2 regions of the Spirosoma sp. KCTC 42546 genome follow, and region 2 is predicted to be linked to the other one. Evidence: riboswitches for the same ligand, from Rfam matches in the RefSeq annotation. Region 2 holds a riboswitch; the other holds the start of a gene.
What was found. A riboswitch is a leader RNA that binds a small molecule or an ion and turns the genes downstream of it on or off. The one in region 2 is predicted to bind S-adenosylmethionine.
Positions count from the first base shown of each region.

Region 1: linked by a shared signal. The riboswitch ahead of metH (methionine synthase) and the one ahead of EXU85_RS21700 (YceI family protein) in region 2 are both predicted to bind S-adenosylmethionine.

Region 1 covers NZ_CP041360.1:6,248,750-6,252,904, forward strand. Annotated here, with positions in the region: gene metH (methionine synthase) at 1-2,409, opposite strand, end outside; SAM riboswitch class I at 2,514-2,621, opposite strand; gene EXU85_RS25795 (SxtJ family membrane protein) at 2,730-3,092, opposite strand; gene EXU85_RS35505 (DUF5989 family protein) at 3,096-3,245, opposite strand; gene EXU85_RS25800 (SGNH/GDSL hydrolase family protein) at 3,254-4,155, opposite strand, start outside.
Region 2 covers NZ_CP041360.1:5,278,504-5,282,658, forward strand. Annotated here, with positions in the region: gene EXU85_RS21695 (uroporphyrinogen decarboxylase family protein) at 1-970, opposite strand, end outside; SAM riboswitch class I at 1,311-1,410, shown strand; gene EXU85_RS21700 (YceI family protein) at 1,903-2,532, shown strand; gene EXU85_RS21705 (dipeptidase) at 2,592-3,887, shown strand; gene EXU85_RS21710 (TonB-dependent receptor) at 4,050-4,155, shown strand, end outside.

The sequences.
Region 1 (4,155 bases), 970 kb from region 2:
ACTCAATCCGATAATGTCTACGTTATGTTCGCGGGCAGCGTCCAGAATTTTTTGGGTCGGCACCATCACTCCAAGGTCAATAATCTCGTAGTTATTGCAACCCAGCACCACACCAACAATGTTTTTGCCAATATCGTGAACGTCGCCTTTAACCGTTGCCAGCAGGATTTTTCCGGCATTCTGGGATGTATCTCCCCCAATAAGTTTCTCGGCTTCAATAAACGGGGTTAAATAGGCCACCGCTTTTTTCATTACCCGCGCTGATTTAACTACCTGAGGCAGAAACATTTTACCCGCCCCAAACAGATCACCCACTACATTCATACCGTCCATCAATGGACCTTCAATGACGTGCAACGGTCGTTCTACCTGCTGCCGGATTTCTTCAACGTCCTGGTCAATATAATCGGTAATGCCTTTGATAAGGGCGTGCTTGAGACGTTCCCGAACGGGTTCGAGCCGCCAGCTTTCATCCTGAACAATGACTTTCCCTTTCGCTTTCACCGTTTCGGCAAAATCGACCAGGCGCTCGGTGGCATCGTCCCGACGATTGAGAAGTACATCTTCGCAACGCTCCAGCAACTCTTTTGGAATGCTATCATACACTTCCAGTTGCCCGGCATTCACGATACCCATATCCATACCGGCCCGAATGGCGTGATACAGAAAGGCCGAGTGCATCGCTTCCCGTACAACATCGTTACCCCGGAAACTAAACGAGATATTCGATACGCCCCCACTCACTTTGGCTAGCGGCAGGTTTTGCTTGATCCAGCGCGTTGCGTTGATGAAGTCAACGGCGTAGTTGTTGTGCTCTTCGATACCCGTTGCTACAGTCAGGATATTGGGATCGAAAATGATATCCTGTGGAGCAAATTTGACTTTATCGACCAGAATCCGGTACGCCCGTTCGCAGATTTGAATGCGCCGTTCGTAGGAGTCAGCCTGCCCGGTTTCGTCGAACGCCATTACCACCGCAGCCGCACCATAGCGTTTAACGAGTTGTGCCCGTTCAATGAATGCCTCTTCGCCTTCTTTTAGGGAGATGGAGTTCACAATGGCTTTTCCCTGGACGCATTTCAGGCCAGCCTCGATCACTTCCCACTTTGAGGAATCGACCATGATAGGGACACGGGCAATATCGGGCTCGGCAGCAATCAGGTTCAGGAAGGTTTTCATGGCCTCCACCGAATCCAGCATGCCTTCATCCATGTTGATGTCAATCACCTGCGCGCCCCCTTCAACCTGGCCACGGGCAATACTCAGGGCTTCATCGAAATTCCCTTCTTTAATGAGCCGGGCAAATTTCTTTGACCCTGTTACGTTCGTTCGTTCGCCAACATTCAGGAAGTTGGTTTGCTCCGTAATTTTCAGGGGTTCCAGGCCGCTCAGCTTTTGATAAGGCTCAGCTTCCGGCAATTGCCGGGGCGGATATTTAGCCGCCACATCCGCAATAGCACGGATATGATCGGGTGTAGAGCCACAACAGCCGCCAACAATATTGACGAAACTACTTTTAATAAAATCTTCGATTTGAGCCGCCATCATATCCGGCGTTTCATCGTACTCACCAAATTCATTAGGCAAGCCCGCATTCGGGTAGGCTGACGTAAAAAATGGTGCTTCTTTTGCGAGTGTCTGAATGTAAGGCCGCATTAAGGCAGCACCAAGCGCACAGTTTAAGCCTACACTGAGCAGGGGCAAATGGGAAACCGAGTACAAAAACGCTTCGGTCGTCTGCCCCGATAATGTACGACCACTGGCATCGGTAATGGTGCCTGAGATCATGATGGGCAGAACCGTCTTCTGCGGATTTAAATTGAAATATTTGTCGATGGCAAACATAGCTGCCTTCGCATTGAGGGTATCAAAGATTGTTTCGACTAGCAGCACATCTGAGCCACCATCCACTAAACCACTCACCTGCTCATAATACGCATTGACCAAATCATCGAACGTAACAGCCCTATAGGCGGGATTGTTCACATCCGGCGACAGGGAAGCTGTACGGTTCGTTGGTCCCATAGCACCGGCGACAAAGCGCGGTTTATCCGGATTCTGACGTGTAATTTCCTCAGCTACCTCTTTGGCAATCCGGGCCGATTCATAGTTGAGTTCATAAGCCAGTTCCTCCATGTGGTAATCGGCCATGGCAATGGTTGTACCACTGAAAGTATTGGTTTCAATAATGTCGGCACCTGCTTCCAGATATTGCTTATGGATCGCCTTGATTATATCCGGTTTCGTCAACGATAACAAATCGTTGTTACCCTTCAGATCATGTGGCCAATCCTTAAATCGTTCACCCCGGTAATCCGCATCAGTCAGGTTATACCGTTGGATCATCGTACCCATCGCACCATCAAGGACGAGGATGCGTTCGTGGAGGAGTTCGTATATCGTTTTCAAAAGCGAGTTATAGAAGGCTTGGTTATTAGGGCTACTAACAACCAGCACACTTAAAAAAGTCCAAAAAGATAAAATGACTTACAGAAAGACAGATAGCAGAAGGCTACTTATCTATCCCGCTACTAAGCGGGAGGAAATTGGCACCAGTTCCTGGAGTTGGTTGGTTGCCAAGACATCATCGGGTCCGTTCCCTCCGTCTTTCTGGATAAGCTACAACAAAAATAGACAAAAATAGGGTACGCCGACACGCAGCATACCCTATTTTTAAGATTCTATTGATTCTATGATAGTTACAGCTAATCTAGTCGCATCAACAATAGCTACCAGGTCTGTTCCAAATCCTCTTTCGTGTACTGGTGATTCCGCTCGTTGTAAAACGACTTTTCGTTCGTCCGTTTAATATCCAGCGGATTTTTCGACGTCAGGCGATACAGCAACGCAATTGGCCATAAAAACACAAAAAACAGGATCGACAAAATGATCTTGCCATTGATGTTTCCCAGTATTTCAGCCACTTTGAACCAGGCCTTCACAATCAAATCACCAACTACCGGAATAGCCAGGCTCAGCAAGCCAACGGCTGCTGCTGCATAAAGCCACCAGGGTGATTTAAACACAAAATATAACACAACCAGACCAGTCACGATGACCAGCTGGGCCTTTACTTTTTCGGTAACATCCATGCCTTAAAACAACGTATAGATAAATGGAGCAACGGCAGAACCGCCACCAATAACAATTAGAACACCGATGAGTAACAGTAAAATAATCATCGGAGCCAGCCACCATTTTTTGCGCTGCTTCATGAATTTGAAAATGTCCTGCAAAAATTCCATGTCTACTTTTAGTTTATTTGCTTGTTAACAGATGGCGCCTGAACAGTACCCGGATTCGACTGCATAAGTCGAAACAAAGCATCGCCCACACGCTGATTCACCAGAGCACTGGCATGGCCATCATTACGGCCTACAACCCGATCGTTCGGGGCAATATCGCCCATGAGTTTACCAACATCCAGAATGGGTACGTTACTGCGTTGAAAGAAGTCAACTACAGGTTTAACGTACACAGCTGTTTTTTCAATATTGTGCGAGAACGGAAACATAACAACGTAAAAGCGGGAATTATGCTCCTGTGCGTAGGTTATGAATTTGTTAAGGTCGCTTAAGTGGTCGTTAATAATGGCCGGTGTGCCGTAGGCAGTGCGGGCGTATGTATCAAAAGGCGCAAAATTACCGTGTGGAAACTGCCAGTATAAATAATTGAGCAAATACGACTTAATAAACAGCGACTGTACAGCGCGGGGCATATCCGAATACGGCTCAAATCCAGCAGGAACTAACCCATGATCGCGGGCTACCTTTTCAATGTCGTTCGGGAAATACTGCAAAACCAACACGTCAGGCGTTTTGCCAAACTTTACCAGCCGAGCGTATTCATCACGCGTATCGGAGCCTGATATACCGAGGTTGTATGTTACATACTCTTTGGTACCTAATTTTTCGCTAAGAACATTCCCGTACCGTTCGTCAGCTGATTTGAGACCGTGACCCGACGTAAACGAGTCGCCCACCACCAAAACGTTCTTTTTACCTACTGTATCAACTTTTGTCGTATCCCGATAATCGCCGACCATGGGAGGCCAGTAGCGTTCAAACCAGATATGCGATGCCAGTGTAAGACCTCCTTCCTGGCTTTGGGAAATGCACATAAAGATGATCTCAACAAAAACCAACAGCCCAACAA
Region 2 (4,155 bases):
CCTGGGTTGGTGCATCCTTTAGGACCAGTTCCACAGCTTTCTTAACATCGGCTGGCGTACCAGTCGACAGCACCCCATGCCGGTCAATACCGCCCATAACCGGCCGTTTAAATAGATCAGCCGCCTGCGTGAGCGATAGGGGTTTGCCTTCTGCGGCAAGCGGCACATTCACGATCTGGCCGGGGTAGTCGTGAAAGCGGGGACCAAATTCGGCGTAGGCACCCTCGTAATCGCAAACATGCAGGATATTGAAGGGTGTCAGCTGCGCTACTTCTTTATGAATCAGCATATCGTAGTTCTTGATAACCCGATTAAACAGCACACGATCGGCCACGGCACTGGCTTCCCCGCCCTGCGAACAAGTGTAGAAACCATCCACGCCAGCGCGTACAGCCGCCCGTACATAATTCATAACCGAGAGTGTAACATTTTCCATACCTCGACTTACCGCTTCGGGATCTTCCTGCACATGCTTCAGTAATGTCTCTTTGGGTACGGCCTGTTTGGCCATTTGATACGGTGAATACATCGTTGGCAGGATCAATGCCTCCGACTTTGCCGCCTTCACCAACCCTTTAATGATATATAAACTGGGAGCAAACCACTCCTCGGTAAGGACCGGAATTTTTGCCCAGTCATCTGCCGTTTTCACCTCGGCCATTTTCGGGTAGCTTTGCTCAAACTGGATCTTCACGAAATCCATGCCCGTAGCCCGGAAATAATCAAGATGAGCCTTGATGGCAGCATCGCCCGTTCGCTGTTCGGGTGGGAAGTGCAGGAAAAAGCCAGCCGGAATGTAGTTCGGGTTACCTGACTTATCGAGTACCTGCAACATCAAATCACGCTTCGATTTGGCAAGTGCGTTTGACCGGGCAAATCCTGTTGACATAGCCCCAACGGAAGCCGCAGCCAATGCAGAAGCGCCAATAAAATCCCGCCGACTGATTGAGTTTGATACCTTTTTTTTCATGTGCTTTGAGGCTATTACTAGTTATGGGGATACAATGAGTTTCAAGATAATTGATAACGGGTAAGGCAATTTGGTTCTTGAAAGCAAGTATACTAATTATAACCAACAACCCAAGACAATATATTGATTAACAGACAATTACCCTAAACTCTATCGAGTTATACTATTTATAGGCGCCCATTTATTGCATTAATCAATTATAATTTTGATCGCAATCAAGACAAAATCTTTTTTCTACAAAATTTATAGATCAAGTTTGGAAATATAAAAATAGCCGCTTTACCTTTACAGCATCTTACAATTACTACTGCTCCGGCAGCCCGGCTGCAAAGTAGCTTTGGATTTATAAAGAAAGGGGGAGAGACAGGCTCTGCGAACCCTTAGCAACTTGCCAGTTGGTGATAGTGCTAACCTGCCTACCTAGTTAGGAACTATAAATTTACAACCGCCCCGGCGGACAACCATGTCTAGTCAATTTTCGTCCCGAAACGCAGAACCTATTCTGAATCTGCATCCTGTAGCAAAGCCACCTTGTTGCTGTTGTCACTAACTAGTTCCTGCTGAACGGATAGGTCGCGTTTACATCATTCCTTGGGTTTTATACCTGCCTGATTCCGCTCATCTTGACCTAATCATTGAACCAATTATCCTACTTAATCCATAGAATAAAAACATTTTTCCAATTCAATCTTCCGTATGAAAACAACTACGATCGCATCACTCGTTGGCTTTGGAGATACTCTTCTGAAGGCCCGGTTAACTCGCCGAATCCTCGTCGACATAGCAGCATGATAGATTTTCATTTACGGTATTCTGTCCCCGGTAGGCCGTTTGAGGCAGGTTTTATTAGAGCGTTAGTCCACCGTAAACAGAATGCCAAAAACTGAATACAGTCAACCAGAACAACTAAAACTCGCTTCGGCGAACCAACAATGAAAAAGACAATCCAACTTCTGTTCGGCCTGACGGCCCTCTCGCTGGTTTCCTTTGCTAACCCAGCCCCTAAAAAAGTCAAAGAAGCTACCTACAAAGTAGATACCCAACAAAGTAAATTGGCTTGGACAGCCAAAAAGGTAACTGGCGAACATTCAGGAACAGCCCCCATCAGTACTGGCTCGCTAGCCCTGGAAAGTGGCAAATTGAAAGGCGGATCATTTGATATTGACCTAAAGGACCTGACGGTAACGGATATCACCGACGCTGCCCAGAACGCCAAGCTGGTAGGTCATCTTAAAAGCGACGACTTCTTCTCGGTTGAAAGACACCCCACTGCCAGGTTCGTGATTTCGTCGGTGTCGCTTACTGGCAATAACACCTATGACGTAACCGGTAAGCTAACAATTAAAGGCATCACGAACGATATCAAGTTCCCGGCGCAGGTTAAAACCGAGGCTGGTAAGCTTACAGCAACCGCCAACGTAACGGTCGACCGAACCAAATATGATATAAAGTACCGATCCAAGAACTACTTTGAAAATCTGGGCGACAAAACGATTTATGACGACTTCACCCTCGCGATTACGCTCGTAGCAACGCCATCGGGAGCTGTCGCCAGCCGATAAGAATAGGGAATGTTTCGCCACTTCATCAACAACTAAAAATCAATAAATCACCCGATCCCATGAACAAACCTTCCTCTTATTTTTTGACAATCTGGACGCTGTCTTCACTAACGTATATGAGCACCGTTAGTGCACAATCTACTTCCTCTTCAACTGATACGTTAACGGATGCCATCGTTCGTCGGGTTCATAAATCTGCCCTGACGATTGATCCTCATCTCGATATTCTGGTCGATTTTAATACCCCAGGCAACGACGCTGGCACGGATACCAAAGGCCAGTTTGACCTTCCCAAACTCGAACGGGGTGATCTGGATGTAGCCACGGTGGCACTGTTTGCAGGCACGGCCCAAAAAACGCCCGAAAACATTGCTTCGGCCCGGAAAGAAGTGGATACGAAACTGGCTGCCCTGCGCCGGTTCGTAAGCCAGCACCCCGACCGACTGGAGTTTGCCTACACAGCCGCTGACCTGGAACGTATTCCGGCGAAAGGAAAGCACGCCATTCTACTGAGTTTTCTTAACGCCTTTTCGCTCGGAAAAGACATCGCTCAACTCCCAATCCTTTACCGCGATGGTGTTCGGGTGTTTGGACTTACCCATGCCGGAAACAACGACTGGGCAGATTCCTCCCGGCCTTCGCCTGGTTTCGGCGACAAACCCGACGAGTTGGGTGGCTTATCAGCACTGGGTAAACAATCTGTGGCAGAATTGAATAAGCTTGGGGTGATTATTGATGTATCTCAATTGACACCCGCGGGAGTTTTCCAGACGATTCAGTTGAGTCGGGCTCCGGTTATTGCCTCTCATTCAGCTGTACGTGGGCGGGTGGATGCGACGCGAAATCTGAACAACGATGAACTGAAAGCCATTGCCGCTAGCGGTGGAGTCGTTAGTATCGTTGCTTTCTCAGCCTATCTGCATCCGTCTCAGGAGCAACTGGCGACCTACAAAAAGAACGTTTGGGAACCCTTCGGGCTACAACCCGGAGACGATGCAAAGTCGAAACTCGATCCCGCTGCTTATCAGAAATTCCAGGCCGCTTACCGCGAATTTTCGAGTAATGGCTACAAATACACAACCCTTGCCGATTACCTGGATGCTGTTGATTATACCGTGCGGCTCATCGGCATTGACCATGTAGGGCTGTCTTCAGACTTCAATCATGGTGGAGGTGTTACGGGCTATACACACGTGGGCGACTCCCCCAACGTAACGCGTGAACTGCTCAAACGAGGCTACTCGGAAGAGGACATCCGAAAGCTCTGGGGTGGCAATTTTCTGCGTGCCTTTCGTGACGTAGAAGCAACGGCCAAAGAACTACAACGAGAATCAAAACTAGCGGTGAAGCAATGAAACGGTTTGTGTAGCCCTTTACCACCTTTTCTGCAACACGCACCAAAAAAGCCCTACCGCACCGGCAACCCGGTGATCCGCCAATGCGGACTGCGCCCGACCTCAGTAGTGGGGTCGGCGCGGTAGGCACAATCCAGAATGTACAACCGAACAGATAAATCAATGACAAACAGAATTTTACGTCAACTACTCAAGGCTGTCCGACTAAGTATTATCCTCTTATTCGTGGTTAGCCAGGCCCATGCCCAGGGACAAAGTGTTTCCGGGA